2 regions of the Methylovirgula ligni genome follow, and region 2 is predicted to be linked to the other one. Evidence: riboswitches for the same ligand, from Rfam matches in the RefSeq annotation. Region 2 holds a riboswitch; the other holds the start of a gene.

Region 1 (8,065 bases), 820 kb from region 2:
CTTCACAACAAACGCAAGCGGAACACCCGCATCCACGCAAGTGATGTGCCGCGCAAAAATCCGTCATTGCGAAGGATCAGATGACGAAGCAATCCAATCGCTATTACTGCATTGCTTGGTGGAGTCGATCGTCGTGAGCGTTTGCCGGAATTGGCGGGGCTTGATCACTGCAAAATCAAAATGCGTGGATGGCCGGATCAAGTCCGGCCATGACGCACGGCATAGTTGGCGCGTTAAACGTAAAGCTTCCCGCCCTTTTCCAAGAACTCCGCGCTCTTGTCTGCCATCCCCTTTTCGCGCGCGTCGATGGCGGCGGCTTCGTCGCGCAAGTCCTGGCTGATCTTCATCGAGCAGAATTGCGGCCCGCACATCGAGCAGAAATGCGCGACCTTGTGCGCCTCCTTCGGCAGAGTCTCGTCGTGGAAGGCGCGGGCGGTCTCCGGATCGAGCGACAGATTGAACTGATCCTGCCAGCGGAAATCGAACCGCGCGCGGGAGAGCGCGTCGTCGCGCACCTGCGCCGCCGGATGGCCCTTGGCGAGATCGGCGGCATGCGCGGCGATACGATAGGTGATGACGCCGGTCTTCACATCATCGCGGTCGGGCAGGCCGAGATGCTCCTTCGGCGTGACGTAGCAAAGCATGGCGCAGCCGAACCAGCCGATCATCGCCGCGCCAATGCCGGAGGTGATGTGATCATAGCCCGGCGCGATATCCGTCGTCAGCGGCCCGAGCGTATAGAACGGCGCCTCGCCGCATTCTTCGAGCTGCTTTTCCATGTTCACCTTGATCTTGTGCATCGGCACATGGCCGGGGCCTTCGATCATCACCTGACAGCCCTTGTCCCAGGCGATCTTGGTCAATTCGCCAAGCGTCTCCAGTTCGGCGAATTGCGCGCGGTCGTTGGCGTCGGCGATCGAGCCGGGACGCAGGCCGTCGCCGAGCGAGAACGAGACATCATAGGCACGCATGATGTCGCAAATCTCGTCGAAATGTTCGTAGAGGAAGCTCTCCCGATGATGCGACAGACACCAGCGCGCCATGATCGAGCCGCCGCGTGAGACGATCCCCGTCGTGCGGCGCGCAGTGAGCGGCACATAGGCGAGCCGCACACCGGCGTGGATCGTGAAATAATCGACGCCCTGCTCGGCCTGCTCGATCAACGTGTCGCGGAACATCTCCCAGGTGAGCTTGATGGGATCGCCATCGACCTTTTCCAGCGCCTGATAGATCGGCACGGTGCCGATCGGCACCGGCGCGTTGCGGATGATCCAGTCGCGGATGTTGTGGATGTTGCGGCCGGTCGAAAGGTCCATGACCGTGTCCGCGCCCCAGCGGATCGACCAGACCATCTTGTCGACTTCTTCCGCCACCGAAGATGTGACCGCCGAATTGCCGATGTTGGCGTTGATCTTCACCAGGAAGTTGCGGCCGATGATCATCGGCTCCAGTTCCGGATGATTGATGTTGGCGGGGATGATGGCGCGCCCGCGGGCGATTTCGGCGCGGACGAATTCCGGTGTGACAAACGCGGGAATGTCGGCGCCGAAGCTTTCGCCATCGGCGAGCTTTGCTTCCGCATCGGCCAGCATTTTCTCGCGGCCGAGATTTTCGCGCGCCGCAACATAGATCATCTCTTCGGTGATGATTCCGGCGCGGGCGAATTCATATTGCGTCACCGGCTTGCCGGACTTGCCACGCAGCGGCGCGACATTGGCCGGGCAGGGTGGGACGAGCCTGTCCTCGCCGACATTGCCGTTGTCTTCCGGCTTCACGGCGCGGCCGTGATAGCTCTCGAAATCGCGGGTTCCGTACCAGGCGGCGCGCAGGCGCGGCAGGCCCTGCGAGAGGTCGATCTGCGGCGCGTCCTCCGTATAAGGGCCCGAGGCATCGTAGACCCGCACCGGCGGCTCGTTGGCAGAAGGTTCAAGCACGATTTCGCGAAACGGCACGCGGATATTCGCGCGGGGTTCCGCATAAATCTTCCGCGAACCGGCGAGCGGGCCGCAGGTGACGCTCTGCGGAATGAGAGTTTCGGGTTTTTGGCGGATGTTCATTGGCCGGCTCCGTTGCATTTGGACCGGCGCAGGAGCGAATACGGGGCGCAGACGGACTCCCGCGGCGCTTTTCGTATTGCCTGTCCCTGCGCTGGCATTACCCAGATTCAGGTTCGAAGGGTCTAATCTCAGCCGCCGAGCTTTCGGCAGCACCCCAAGGCTTGCGGAATGATAAGTGCGGACGCGAGATTCAGCAATAGTCCGTAAAGCCTATTGCGAAGCAATTCGCTTCCGGACCGGAACGGATTCCTCAACCCCACGTTTTCGAACTGAAAAAGCAGGCGGTGCCGCCTGCTTCGATCACGCTATGAGGCCGAAAGTGTGGGATTGGAACAAGGGCTGGGAGCCGGGGCGCCAGCGCGAGACAAGGCCAAGCCTGCGTCTCGAGCGGCACCGCTCCGAATTGCCGCGCGGCAAGGATATGGCCGCCCACATCGGCGCGGAGCTGCGGACGGTTCTGGTGCCACATCCCACCGAGAAACTGTCGGGCCTGGACGAACTCCTTGCGCGGATCGACGCGCAGATCGATGCCCGGCGCGAGCGCCTTCCGTGACCCTTGCGGCCGCTCAGTCCTTGGCGCGCTCGACGTAGGAGCCATCTTCCGTCTGGATGACGACGCGCGTGCCCGGCTGGATATGCGGCGGCACCATGGTGCGCAGGCCGTTCGAGAGCTTCGCCGGCTTATAGGAGGAGGAGGCCGTCTGGCCTTTCATCGCCGGCTCGGTCTCGACAATCTCCAGCGTCACGCGCGGCGGAAACTGGATCGCGACGGGAATCCCGTTGAACATCGAGAGGATGCAGGTCATGCCTTCCTGCAGATAGGCGGCCTGTTCGCCGATCACATCGGCCGACACGCTCACCTGATCATAGGTGTCGGCGTTCATGAACGTATAATGCTCGCCGTCCTGGAACAGGTAATTGTAGTCGTGGTCCTCGACAAAGGCGCGCTCGACCTGTTCCGTTGTCTTGTAACGATCGGTGGTCTTCACGCCATCGGAAAGGCGGCGCATATCGATCTGCGTCGTCGGCGTGCCCTTGCCGGGATGGAAGCTTTCGGCGGTCAGCACGACATAAAGCTGGCCGTCCTCTCGCTCGATGATATTGCCCTTGCGGATGGAGCTGGCGATGACTTTCACGAGGTTTCCTTCATTCCTGAATGGCGCGGCGCCTTGATCCGAGCCGCCGCCTGAACCAAACCGCATTGAATTTCAATGATTTGACTAGCCAGACAAAGCTAATCCGGGCGGGCTGCCACGCGGCGCACGGCTGCGCTATAAGCGCCCGCGCCTTGGCTACCCGGCTTGGCGAAGGGTTTTCAAGCGAAATGCGGAAATGAGCAAGCCTTCTTTCTGGCCAGCGGCCGATTCCGGGACCGGGCATCGCCCCGCTCTCCGGGCGCGGGCCGCCCTGACCAAGGCGGTACGAGCCTGGTTCGACGCGGACGGCTTCATCGAGGCCGATACGCCGATCCTGCAAGTCTCGCCGGGCAACGAGACGCATATTTCCGCTTTCGCGACCGAACTGATCGGCCCCGCCGGCGAAAAATCGCGGCTTTACCTCCATTCCTCGCCCGAATTCGCGCTGAAAAAGCTGCTCGCGGCCGGGGAAGAGAAGATTTTCAGCCTCGGCCACGTCTTCCGCAACCGCGAGCGCGGCCCGCTGCATCATCCCGAATTCACCATGCTGGAATGGTATCGGGCCAAGGCGCCTTATGAGGCGCTCTATGCCGATTGCGCGGCGCTGCTCGCCACGGCGGCCGAGGCAGCGGGAACTCGCACTTTCCGTTTCCGCGAGGCGGTCGCGGACGCTTTTGCGACGCCGGAGATTCTGAGCGTGGCCGAAGCTTTCCGGCTTTATGGCGGGTTCGATCTTCTCGAAACCTACAATGCGCAAGGGTGCGACCGTGACGCGCTCGCGCGCCACACCGCCACGCTCGGTCTGCGCGTCGCGGATGATGACACCTGGTCCGATCTCTTCAGCAAGATCCTCTCTGCCAAGATCGAGCCCCGGCTCGGCCACGGCCGCGCGACGCTGCTCGTCGATTATCCGGCGCCGGAGGCGGCGCTCGCCCGGCTGAAGGACGACCGGCGTTTCGCCGAACGATTCGAGCTTTATGTCTGCGGCGTCGAACTCGCGAACGGATTCGGCGAATTGACCGACGCCGCCGAACAGCGCCGCCGCTTTGCCGCGGCCATGGACGAGCGCCGGCGCATCTATGGCGACGCCTATCCGATCGACGAGGATTTCCTTGCTGCACTCGCCGCCATGCCGCCGTCGAGCGGCATCGCGCTTGGCTTCGACCGGCTCGTCATGCTCGCGACCGGCAGCAAGCGTATCGAAGATGTTTTGTGGGCGCCGGTCGCGGAAACGGGAACGCCACGGTGACAAAGCCCACCTTGACGCGCATCGACGAATTGACCGCCGCCGGTCTGGTCGCGCCCGAGGCGGCGCCCGCGCTGGAGAAGGTCGGCGCGCGCTATGCCATCGCCGTCAACGACACTGTCGCGGCGTTGATCAACCGCGCCGATCCCGCCGATCCGATCGCCCTGCAATTCATCCCCGACGCAGCCGAACTCATCACCGCACCGGAAGAATTGGCCGATCCGATCGGCGATGCGGCGCTGAGCCCGGTCGAGGGCATCGTGCATCGTTATCCCGACCGCGTATTGCTCAAGCTTCTGCACGCCTGCCCGGTCTATTGCCGCTTCTGCTTTCGCCGCGAGAGCGTTGGCCCCGGCGGCGCGACGCATCTTTCGCCCACCGCGCTCGATGCGGCTTTCAGCTACATTGCTGCGCATGAAGAAATCTTCGAGGTGATCCTGACCGGCGGCGATCCGCTCATCCTGTCACTGCGGCGTCTCGAAGAGATTTTCGACCGGCTACGCCAGATCGCGCACGTCAAAATCCTGCGCATCCATACGCGTGTGCCGGTGGTCTCGCCCGCGCTGGTGACGCAAGAGCTCGCGACGTTGCTGGGCAACTCGGGCAAGGCCGTCTATGTCGCGCTCCACGCCAATCACGCGCGGGAATTAACGGTCGAGGCGCAGGCCGCGTGTGCCCGCCTGATCGATGCCGGTATTCCGATGCTGAGCCAGAGCGTTCTGCTGCGCGGCGTGAACGACGATGTCGAAACGCTGGCGGCGCTGATGCGCGGCTTCGTCGCCATGCGGGTGAAGCCCTATTATCTGCATCATCCCGATCTCGCCCGCGGCACATCGCATTTCCGCCTCTCGATCGCAGAGGGACAGAAGCTTGTCAGCGCGCTGCGCGGCAAGCTTTCCGGCCTCTGCCAACCGCACTATATGCTCGACATCCCCGGTGGCTTCGGCAAGGTGCCGCTCGAGGGTGCCGTGGCGGCGGCGGACGGACGCTACAGGCTGCGCGATTTTCGCGGGGTGACACATCTCTACCCGCCAGAGGTTTGAGGCCATGAAGCCGCCGTCTTTCCCGGCGAACAGGGCCGACCGGCGGCCAGCCCCTCTCGCCGCGCGCGGTCCTCGATCGGAGCCTGTGCCTTTGACCCTTCCGCGCCTCTCCCGGCACATCCTTGTCGTGTTCGCACTGTGGCTTGGCGCGAGCCTGGCGGCACAAGCCGATACATTCAACGATCTCGATTCCGCCCAGCTCGACACCGCCGCCAAAAGCCTGCAGGACCTCGACACGACGCTGCAGCAGCCGGGCCTGTCCAAGGACACCTTGCAAAAGCTGCAAGACGAGACCCAACCCCTCGCCCTTTCGCTGCAACGGGTGCTCGACCATCTGACGCCGCGGCTCGCGGCGCAGAAGGCGCAGCTCGATCAGCTCGGGGCGCCCCCCGCGCCGAAGGCGGCGCCGGAAGCGCCGGACGTCGCTGCCGAGCGGGTCACCCGGCAAAAAGCCTTCGACGACCTCGATGCGCTGATCAAACGCGCCAATCTGCTGATCGTCCAGAACCAGCAGGCGCAGGCGATGATCGCCGCGCGGCTGCGGGCGCGGCTGGCCGCATCCCTGCTGCAACGGGAATCGAGCCTCGCGAGCCCAGCGCTGTGGCAGAAGGCCCTCGGCGAACTGCCGGGCGATGTCACCACTTTGCGCGATATGGCCGGCGCCTGGCTGGCGCAGACCAATGCGACGCTCGCGGGCTGGCGCGCGCCGATGTTCTGGGGTCTGCTCGCCGCCGTCGTCGCACTCTATTGGCCGGTGACGCGCGGCACGCGCCGCGTGGCCTTTCGCAGGCCCACCACCGAGCCGCCGACGCCGCTGCAAAAAATCCTGGCTGCCTGGCGCGTGTTCTTCGTCGTCGCCGCCTTTCCGCTCGCCGCCGTCGTCATCATCGGCGCTTTGGCGCAAGGCTTCGGCATCATCGACATCGATCTCAAATCACAGCCGTTGGTCCGCGCCTTCTTTTTCGCGGCGTTGCGCATCGAGATCGCCGCCGGTCTCGCGCAAGCCCTGCTGGCGCCGGGACGGCACGAATGGCGGCTTCTGAACGTTGACGACGGGACGGCAACGCAAGTCCAGCGCACCATTCTGATCGTCACCGCCGTTGTTTCCTTCGGCCGCATCGCCGCCAGCCTCGGCGAGCTGGAGCAGGCTTCCGGGACGACCCAGATATTCCTGCGCGGGCTTTGCGCCTTCGCCGCCGCCATCGCCATCACAACCGCGCTCTGGATCGGCCAGAAAGACGAGGACGAGACGGAGCAGGTCTTCGGCCCGCGCACCAGCCAGACGGTGAACTGGTTCGGGCTTCTGCGAACAATCCTCTGGGCGGTGGTGCTGCTGATCTTCGCGGCCTGCCTCGGCGGCTATCTGACGTTGAGCAGCTTCATGGTCGACCAGGTGATCTGGATCGGCGGGGTCGGCGCGTTCGCCACGATGCTGGTAATGCTCATCGACTGCACCCTCGGCCGCGGCATGACCGGCACGAGTGCATTCGGCCATCGCGCGATGCTCTCGACCGGACTGAGCCGCGAGGCGTTCGAGCAATTTGCGATTCTGACGTCCGGCATCGCCCGCGTGGTGATTTTCATCACCGCCGTGCTGGCCGCGCTGGCGCCCTGGGGCGTGCAATCCGCCGACATCACCGGCTATCTCTACGCCGCCTTCTTCGGCTTCAAGATCGGCGATGTGACGATTTCGCTCTCGCGCGTCTTCTTCACGCTCGTTGTCTTCCTGGCCGCCTATGCGGCGACGCGGGCTGTCGAGCGCTGGCTCGAAGTCAGCTTCCTGCCGCATACGCGGCTCGATTTCGGGCTGCGCAACGCGATCAAGACGAGCATCGGCTATGTCGGGCGTATCCTGGCGCTGGGCCTGGCGCTGGCCTATCTCGGCGTGGATTTCGCCAAGATCGCCATCGTCGCCGGCGCGCTCTCGGTCGGTATCGGTTTCGGCCTGCAATCGATCGTCAACAATTTCGTTTCCGGGCTGATCCTGCTCTGGGAGCGCGCCATCCGAGTGGGCGATTGGATTTCGGTCGGATCGAACGAGGGCATTGTCCGCCGCATCAATGTCCGCTCGACCGAGATCGAGACCTTCGATCGCGCGGCAGTCGTCATCCCCAATTCCGATCTCGTCGCCGGCGTCGTCAAGAATTTCGTCCGCACCGACAAGACCGGACGTATCAAGCTGACCGTCCCGGTGAACATGGCCGCCGACCCGCAAAGGGTGCGCGAAATCCTGCTCGACGTGGCGGCGAACAACAAGAGCGTGCTGCAGAAGCCGACGCCGCTCATCGTCTTTTCCGAAATGACCGGCACAACGTTCAACTTCGAGTTTTACTGTTATGTCTCCGACATCCTGTCGGTGAAGAGCATCACCAGCGAGTTGAATTTCGAGATCTATCGCCGGTTCAAGAAAGAGACCTTGTTCGACGCGCCGCCGCCAGTGATGAACGTCAACCTGCCGGGGCTTGAGAGCCAGGGCTTTATCCTGCGCGAACCGCCCAAGGCCAAGAAGCCGGACGGGCCGCCGCCCGGGTCAGAACCGGCCTAGGCCAAGAGGCCGCCGGGCGAGACTTTCAGCGGATTTTG
Region 2 (8,065 bases):
ATCAAGCGCAGTTGATTTCGGCTCGTCGTCTTGCACGCAAATCTCCTTGCACCCCGATCATTTCAAATCTTTAGCGCGTCGCAGCGGCAAAACCATGACTTGTTCGAGGTCCGATTTCCGTCACAGGTCCCCGCGATGGTAGACTGCAACGAATCACCTGCGCCGGCCCACAGCAAGGTCGCGCATTGTGCCAGCGTAACGGCAAGCCAAAGGCGCCCTTGATGAGAAAGCCGCCGCGTACGGCCGCTGCCGAGCTTGCCAAGCAGGAAGCTCTGAAAGTGCCCGGCCTCGCGGCACGGCTCGCTGCGGCTGCCATTCTGCGCGATGTTCTCGTCGGCGGCCACACGCTCGACGAACTTTTTTCGGCGCCTCTGGGTCTCTCGCGGCTTGCGGGGCTCGCGCCGCGCGATGTCGCCTTCACCCGTTCGATCGTCACCGTCGCCTTGCGCCGGCTCGGCACCATTCGTCATGCCTTGACCGAGCTGCTGGAAAACGGCTTCCCGCGCACCGTGCCGCAGCTTGAATTGTATCTGACGGTCGCCACCGCGCAAATTCTGTTTCTCGACGTGCCCGATCATGCCGCCGTCGATCTTGCGGTGCGCATGACGCGGCTCGATCCAAAAGGTGTGCCCTACGCCGCGCTCGTCAACGGCGTCTGCCGCAATCTCATTCGCCGGCGCGAGGAGATGCTTGCCGCCGCCGCTGCGCTCGATGGTGACACGCCCGCCTGGCTCGCCACGCGCTGGCGCAAGGCCTATGGCGACGCGCTCGCGCAAGAGATCGCTGCGACCAACCGCCTTGAGCCGACACTGGATGTCAGCGTGAAAGCCGACCCCGCGCTCTGGGCGGAAAAACTCGATGCGATCGTCCTGCCGACCGGCTCCCTGCGGCTCAAGACTCATGCGAGCGTTCAAGACTTGCCCGGCTATGCAGAGGGCGCGTGGTGGATACAGGACGCTGCCGCTGCATTGCCGGCGCAATTGCTCAAGATCGCGCCCGGCACGCATGTCGGCGATCTCTGTTCCGCGCCCGGCGGCAAGGCAGCGCAGCTCGCGGTGCGCGGCGCGCGCGTCACCGCCGTCGACCGCTCGGCCGAACGTCTCAAAATCCTCGCCGCCAATTTTCAACGTCTGCGGCTCGAGGCCGAGGTGGTCGTCGCCGATGTGACATCGCTCAGCGGCTACGCTTTCGATGCCATCCTGCTCGATGCGCCTTGCACCGGGACGGGCACGATCCGCCGCCATCCCGATATTGCCTGGATCAAGAAGACGGGCGATATCGCCAAGCTCGCCACGTTGCAAACGCGGATGCTCGACAAAGCCTTCGAACTCGTCAAACCGGGCGGAATGATCGTCTATTGCGTTTGCTCGATCGAGCCCGAAGAAAGCGAACAGCAGATCGCCAATTTCTTGCGCCGCAACCCGGATGTGAGCCGCGTGCCGATTGCCGCTGAGGAAATCGGCGGCCGTGCCGACTTTATCAATCCGCAAGGTGAATTACGCACGCTGCCGCCTTATCTGCCGGCCGAAGACCCGCGGCTCAGCGGAATTGACGGCTTCTTTGCTGCAAGAGTTGTGCGTCACGCCTAGTGCAAGACCCACGATCTCTGGACCCGCAAAGCATTTTAGCCGAAGTTGATAAACTGCTGGCCGTGCAAGAGCCGGATCAGGGGCCCTGACGCGCGTGAAATTCGGAGACAAGCTCCATATCGGCCGCCGTGTCGCCGGACGTGCCGGACGCGTCGCGCGCCGGATCGTGACCGCGCCAGGCGCCGCGCTGTCTTCTCTGCGCGCCCCGGTGCCGGAGCGGCTTTTGATCGCGCCGCAAGATTTGCGCACCACCGATGCGTCGATCGCCAGCGAAATCTATTCCGGCTATTTCGCGCTGGCTGGCAGGGTCGTGAATCTGCGCGGCGCTTCGCCCTTCGAGGCGGCGGCGCCCTCCCCCGGTTGGGCGCGGGCGCTCGCGAGCTTCGGCTGGCTGCGCCACTTGCGCGCCGCCGACACGGCGCTGGCGCGTGCCAATGCGCGTGCCCTGGTCGACGATTTTCTCAGCCACAGCGAAAAGCCGGATCGCACCCCCGCCTGGGAGGTACGCGTCGCCGTGCGGCGTATGCTTTCATTTCTGTCGCAGTCGCCGATCATTCTGGAGAACGCCGACCGCGCCTTCTACCGCCGCTTCATGCGTGCGCTGATGCGCCTGCAATATTTTCTGGAACGCCAGATCGCCGTGGGCGCGGTGCGTGGCGAGGAGCGTCTCTTCGCCGCGATCAGCCTCGCGGAACTCGGCCTCTGTGCCAAGGTCGGCAACAATTTTCAGCGCCGCAGCACGCGGCTGCTCGCCGAGGAGCTGAGCCGCCAAATTCGCCCCGACGGCGGCCACGCCAGCCGCAGCGCCGATACGCTGATCCGGCTGTTGCTCGATCTACTGCCGTTGCGGCAGGCTTATGCCGCACGTTCGCTGCCGCCGCCGCCGGAATTGCTCAATGCGATCGACCGCATGTTGCCGATGTTGCGTCTGCTGCGCCACGGCGACGGCTCGATCGCCTTGTTTAATGGCATGGGCGTGACGCCTGTCGATGTTCTCACGACCGTGCTGGCTTACGAAGATCCGCGCGCCAAGCCGATGTTCAATGCGCCCTACACCGGCTACCAGCGGGTCGAGGCGAGCGACAGCATCCTGATCGTTGACACCGGCCGCCCGCCGCCGCCGGAATTCTCGACCAGAGCCCATGCCGGCACGCTCTCGTTCGAATTCTCAATCGGGCCGCAAAGACTCATCGTCAATTGCGGCGCGCCGGACAGCGAGCTCTCCCCCGCGCGGGGCGCGGCGCGCGCCACCGCCGCGCATTCCACGCTCGTCGTCGACGATACATCGTCGAGCCATTTCGCCTCCGGCAAGGGTCTGGAGAAATGGCTCGGCGGCGAGATCATCTCCGGTCCGCGACAGGTGGCGGTCGAGCGCCTCAATCAGCCCGGCGCGACGCGCCTCGTCATGGCGCACGACGGCTATCGGGCGCAGTTCGACGTGCTCCACGAGCGGCGGCTGACCCTCAGCGCCGACGGTCTGCGCCTCGATGGCGAGGACCGGCTCAAATCCGTCGCCGCGAAACCGCGGACCTATCCTTTCGCGATCCGCTTCCACGTTCATCCGAGCGTGCAACTGCACAGCGTGCTCGAAGGCGAAGCCGCGCTGCTCGACCTGCCGGACGGCACGCGCTGGATTCTGAGCACGCAAGAAGCGCCGATCGAAATCGAGGAGAGCATTTTTTTCGCCGCGCCCGACGGCCCACGCGCCAGCCAGCAACTCGTCATCTATCGCAGCGCGGCGGACCCTCCCCACGTCGCTTGGACGCTGCGCGCACTGGGGCACGAAAATCGCGATGACGCGGCGTTTGAAGACGGCTAAGCGACGGCCGGCCGCGTCGCCGCGACCCAGGCGCGGGCGCGCGCTTCAGGATCGGCGTTCAGGCTGATATCGGTGACTGCCGAAACGATGTCGGCGCCCGCTGCAAAGACGCCCGGCGCACGCTCAAGCGTGATGCCACCGATGGCGACAAGCGGAATCGCGCCAATCTTCTTTTTCCATTCCCCGATGCGATCGAGACCCTGCGGTCCGAATGCCATCTTCTTGAGGATCGTCGGGTAGATCGGCCCGAGGGCGAGATAATCGGGCGCGAACGCGAGCGCGCGGTCAAGCTCGGCCTCGTCATGCGTCGAAATGCCGATCTTGATCCCGGCGCCGCGAATGGCGGCGATATCGGCGGTATCGAGATCCTCTTGGCCGAGATGGACGAAGTTGCAGCCGAGATCGATCGCCTCGCGCCAATAATCATTGACGATGAGCTGCGCGCCGGAGCTATCGCAGAGCGTGCGCGCGGTTCTGATCTCGCGCCGGATGTCCTCCGCCGGCCGGTCCTTCACCCGCAATTGCACGAACTTGACGCCGCAGGGCAGCAGCCGCGCCAGCCAGGCGGCGCTATCGACAATCGGGTAAAACGGGTCAAGCACGTTTCGACAAGTCCGAAAAGGCGCGGCCGATCTGCGGCGTCGACGGCTCCGCCATCTCGCGCGGCGGGATCGGATCGGCGCAATAGCCAAGCCGCCCCGCCTCGATAGCGTGGGCGAAGGCGCGCGCCATCATCACCGGATCGCCGGCCTTGGCAATCGCCGTATTGAGCAGCACCGCATCATAGCCAAGCTCCATCGCCGCCGCCGCATGCGCCGGCGTGCCGATACCGGCATCGACGATCAGCGGCACGGAGGGGAAATGTTTACGCAGAGCCTGCAGGCCAAAGACATTGTTGAGGCCGCGTCCCGAGCCGATCGGCGCGCCCCAAGGCATCAGCACTTCGCAGCCGGCGCCGACTAGTTTCTCAGCGACCAGCAAATCCTCGGTCGTGTAGGGAAACACCTTGAAGCCCGCGCGCGAAAGAACCGCCGCCGCCTCGACGAGGCCGAACACATCCGGCTGCAACAAATCGTCGTCGCCGATGACTTCAAGCTTGATCCAATCGGTCGCAAAAACCTCGCGCGCCATCTCGGCCGTTGTGACGGCTTCCGCGACGCTGCGGCAGCCCGCCGTATTCGGCAACACCTTGACGCCAAGATCGCGCACCAGGTTCCAGAAACTTTCGCCGGCGCGGCTCTTGCCCGCCTCGCGCCGCAGCGAGACGGTAACGACGTCGGCGCCCGACGCCTTGACCGCCTCGGCGAGAACGGCGGGCGAGGAATATTGCGCCGTGCCGATCAGCAGCCGCGAGGCGAGCACCGTGCCGTAAACTTCAAAAGGCGTGTCCTGCATTCGTTCAGTCTCTGTCAGTAGCCGTCATTGCGAGCAACGCGAAGAAATCCAGAAATATATCGCCTTCCAGTTTCCTGGATTGCTTCGTCGCCGTCGCTCCTCGCAATGACGACGGAAGCCTTGGCGCATTGGTTCACCCTCCCTGCCGCGGCACGAGAATCTCGACCGCGTCGTCGGGGTTGAGCTTTGTCGTCGGCCGGTCAACGGCGCGGACGAAACTCTGGTTCACCGCGGTCGCAACCAGTTTGTCCTGATAATCGAGTTCGGCAAGCAGCGCGGCGAGCGTCGTCGCCGAAACTTCATGCGCTTTGCCGTTGACGCGGATTTGCATCCATCACCTCCGGAAATATTTCGCCCTTGAGCGCCACCGCAACGGCACGGCGCGCCAGCGGCGGCGCGAGAAGATAGCCGTGTCGATAAAGCCCGTTGATAAAGATCGTGCGCCCCTCGCGCCGGATGCGCGGCAGATTGTCGGGAAATGTCGGGCGCAGATCGGCACCGGTCTCGATGATCTCGGCCTCGCCAAAGGCCGGGTGCAACGCGTAGACGGCGCTCAAAAGCTCAAGCATCGAGCGCGCCGTGATACGCGGACTCTCCTCATTCTCGACCGCCGTCGCGCCGACCATGAAGCGGCCATCGCCGCGCGGCACGACATAAACGGGATGACGCGGATGCAGCAATTGCACCGGCCGCTGGAAGGAAATCTCGTCGGTTTTGACGACGAGCATTTCGCCTTTGACACCGCGCAGATCCGGCAATGCGTCACGCGCGGCAAAGCCGCGGCAATCGATCGTCCAGTCGGCTGGGCTTTTCACGTCCTCGGCCGAGGTGTTGAAGCGGAAGGCGACATTCGGAAATTCGCGTAGCCGCGCCGTCAGCGCCGCCATTGCCGCGCGCGGATCGAGATGCGCCTCGGCGGGATAAAAGAGCGCGCGATCGAAACGACCGGCGAGGTGCGGCTCGCGCGCGGCGATCGCCTCGACATCGAGCCATTCGAAGCCGGATGTACGGCGCGAGAAGCGCAGAAGATCGGCCCTGTCCCGGGCCGGCGCAACGAGCAGGCTGCCATTGGCCTTCGCGAGCTTGAGCGTCTCGGTCCAGAAGGCCAGACCCTCAAGTCCCCATTCGAAAACCAGCGGCGGCGCGCTCTCGCTCTCGCACCAGGGCGCGAGCATGCCGCCGGCGAAATAGGAGCAACCGAGTCCCGGCCCGGACTTGCGGTCGACGATCTCGACCGCCTGGCCAGCCGTGGCAAATTCATAGGCCGCCGTCAGCCCGACGACACCGGCACCAAGGATACGTATTTTTTGCGGAAGCGCGTTCATGACCATCCCTACGCCAGTACAAACTGGATCAGGTTCGAAGGGTCGCCGGGCCGCTTCATCCGAAGCGCTGCCAGCCTCTCAGCCCCCTGACGGGGATCCCCTAGGTACGGAAGTTAAATAAGCCTCGCAGGCGCGCGCGTCAACACGGCACGCCAGCGCCTACGCCCATTCGCCCTTGCGGAAAACCGGCACGCGCGTGCCGTCGGCCTTGATGCCGTCAATATCGATCTTGTCCGAGCCGATCATCCAGTCGATATGGATCAGGCTCTTGTTGCCGCCGCGCGCCGCGACCTCTTCGGGCGTCAGCTTGTCGCCATTGACGAAACATTTCGCATAGCACTGGCCGAGCGCGATATGGCTGGCAGCGTTCTCGTCGAACAACGTATTGAAGAAAAGCAGCCCGCTCGCCGAGATCGGCGAGGAATGCGGCACCAGCGCAACTTCACCGAGGCGGCGCGCGCCCTCGTCCGTCTCCAGCACCTTGCGCAGCACATCCTGGCCATGCGCCGCCGTCGCCTCGACAATGCGCCCCGCCTCGAAGCGCACGGCGATGCGATCGATCAGCGTGCCCTGATAGGACAGCGGCTTGGTGCTGACCACGCGGCCCTCGACGCGGTGCGCGTGCGGCGTGGTGAAAACTTCCTCGGTCGGAATATTGGCGTTGCAGGTGACGCCATTCTTGGCGGTCGAGGCGCCACCTTCCCATTCGTGCTCGTCCGCGAGGCCGATGGTGAGATCGGTGCCCGGCCCGGTATAATGCAAGGCGGAAAAGCGATGGCCGTTGAGCCATTGGGTGCGGCTGCGCAACGCCGCGTTATGCGCGGTCCAGGCCGCGATCGGATCGGCGGTATCGACGCGCGAGGCGGCAAAAATCGCGTCACCGAGTTTCGCTACGGCAACGTCCGGCTCGTCATGCGGAAAGACCTGATGCGCCCAGGCGGCGCCTGGATAAGCGATGATGTTCCAATTGATGTCGAAGCCCGCGATCTTCTCCAGCGCCGGCTTGTAGGCGATGGAATTGGCGCGGTTGGCGCGCGCGACCTTGGCCGAATCCTCGCCCGAGAGCAGCATCGGATTGTCGCCGACGATGGCAAGGCGCGCCGTGTTCGCGGCGAAAGCCTGAGCGACGCCTTCATAGAGCCACCCCGGCGCACGATCGAAGCTCGCATCGCTGCCGAAGCGGAAGCGTGCCAGCGTGAGTTCCTCATCGGAGAGGATCGGCGTCACGAGGCCGGCGCCGGCCTTGTAGGCATGTTCGGCGATCCGCCGCACCAGAGGCAGCGCCGCGACCGGCGCGGTGAGGAAAATATCCTGGCCCGGCTGGAGATTGAGCCCGACTTTGACCGCAACCTCGGCCAATTTGTCGAGCTTGGCCGGATCGATGGCGGCGGCGATTTTGCGCTCATGCGTGGTCATCGGCATCCAGGGTTGGAGAAAAGCTCGGCGTTCAAGCCGCAAGAAGGCTTTCGAAAAGCGCCCGCCCGTCGGTGCCGCCGACGAGCGGATCGATCAGATTCTCAGGGTGCGGCATCAGTCCGAGAACCTTGAGATTCCCGGAATAGATTCCGGCGATATCGTTGGCCGAGCCGTTGGGATTGGCGGCGCCCCCGACATGCCCGTTCGCATCGCTATAGCGGAACGCGACGCGGCCTTCGCCTTCAAGCCGCGCCAGCGTTTCGTCATCGGCCGTATAATTGCCCTCGCCGTGCGCGATCGCGACCTTGATCACCTGATGTTTCTGATAGTGCGAGGTGTAGGCCGTGTCGGCGCGTTCCACCCGTAAATGCTGCATATGGCAGGCAAAGCGCAGGTTCTTGTTGCGCATCAGAACGCCGGGCAGAAGCCCCGCCTCGCAAGCGATCTGGAATCCGTTGCAGATGCCAAGCACGCGGCCGCCGCGCCCAGCATGTGCGCGCACCGCATCCATCACCGGCGAA

Evidence for each region. Region 2 has a riboswitch for thiamine pyrophosphate ahead of CWB41_RS09095 (FAD-dependent oxidoreductase). Riboswitches for the same ligand answer to the same signal wherever they lie in the genome.
Region 1: it holds a riboswitch for thiamine pyrophosphate, as region 2 does, so the genes downstream of both, thiC (phosphomethylpyrimidine synthase ThiC) here and CWB41_RS09095 (FAD-dependent oxidoreductase) in region 2, are expected to answer to the same signal.

The regions. Positions count from the first base shown of each region.
Region 1 covers NZ_CP025086.1:1,073,567-1,081,631, reverse strand. The annotation lists gene thiC (phosphomethylpyrimidine synthase ThiC) at 234-2,057, opposite strand; TPP riboswitch at 2,123-2,224, opposite strand; gene CWB41_RS05200 (hypothetical protein) at 2,365-2,610, shown strand; gene efp (elongation factor P) at 2,624-3,193, opposite strand; gene epmA (EF-P lysine aminoacylase EpmA) at 3,390-4,442, shown strand; gene CWB41_RS05185 (lysine-2,3-aminomutase-like protein) at 4,439-5,482, shown strand; gene CWB41_RS05180 (mechanosensitive ion channel family protein) at 5,574-8,027, shown strand; gene CWB41_RS05175 (CobW family GTP-binding protein) at 8,024-8,065, opposite strand, start outside.
Region 2 covers NZ_CP025086.1:1,897,323-1,905,387, reverse strand. The annotation lists gene CWB41_RS09125 (DUF1674 domain-containing protein) at 1-36, opposite strand, end outside; gene CWB41_RS09120 (RsmB/NOP family class I SAM-dependent RNA methyltransferase) at 222-1,589, shown strand; gene CWB41_RS09115 (heparinase II/III family protein) at 1,684-3,408, shown strand; gene CWB41_RS09110 (thiamine phosphate synthase) at 3,405-4,010, opposite strand; gene CWB41_RS09105 (thiazole synthase) at 4,003-4,803, opposite strand; gene thiS (sulfur carrier protein ThiS) at 4,937-5,134, opposite strand; gene CWB41_RS09095 (FAD-dependent oxidoreductase) at 5,103-6,128, opposite strand; TPP riboswitch at 6,117-6,240, opposite strand; gene CWB41_RS09090 (aminopeptidase) at 6,288-7,544, opposite strand; gene purQ (phosphoribosylformylglycinamidine synthase subunit PurQ) at 7,576-8,065, opposite strand, start outside.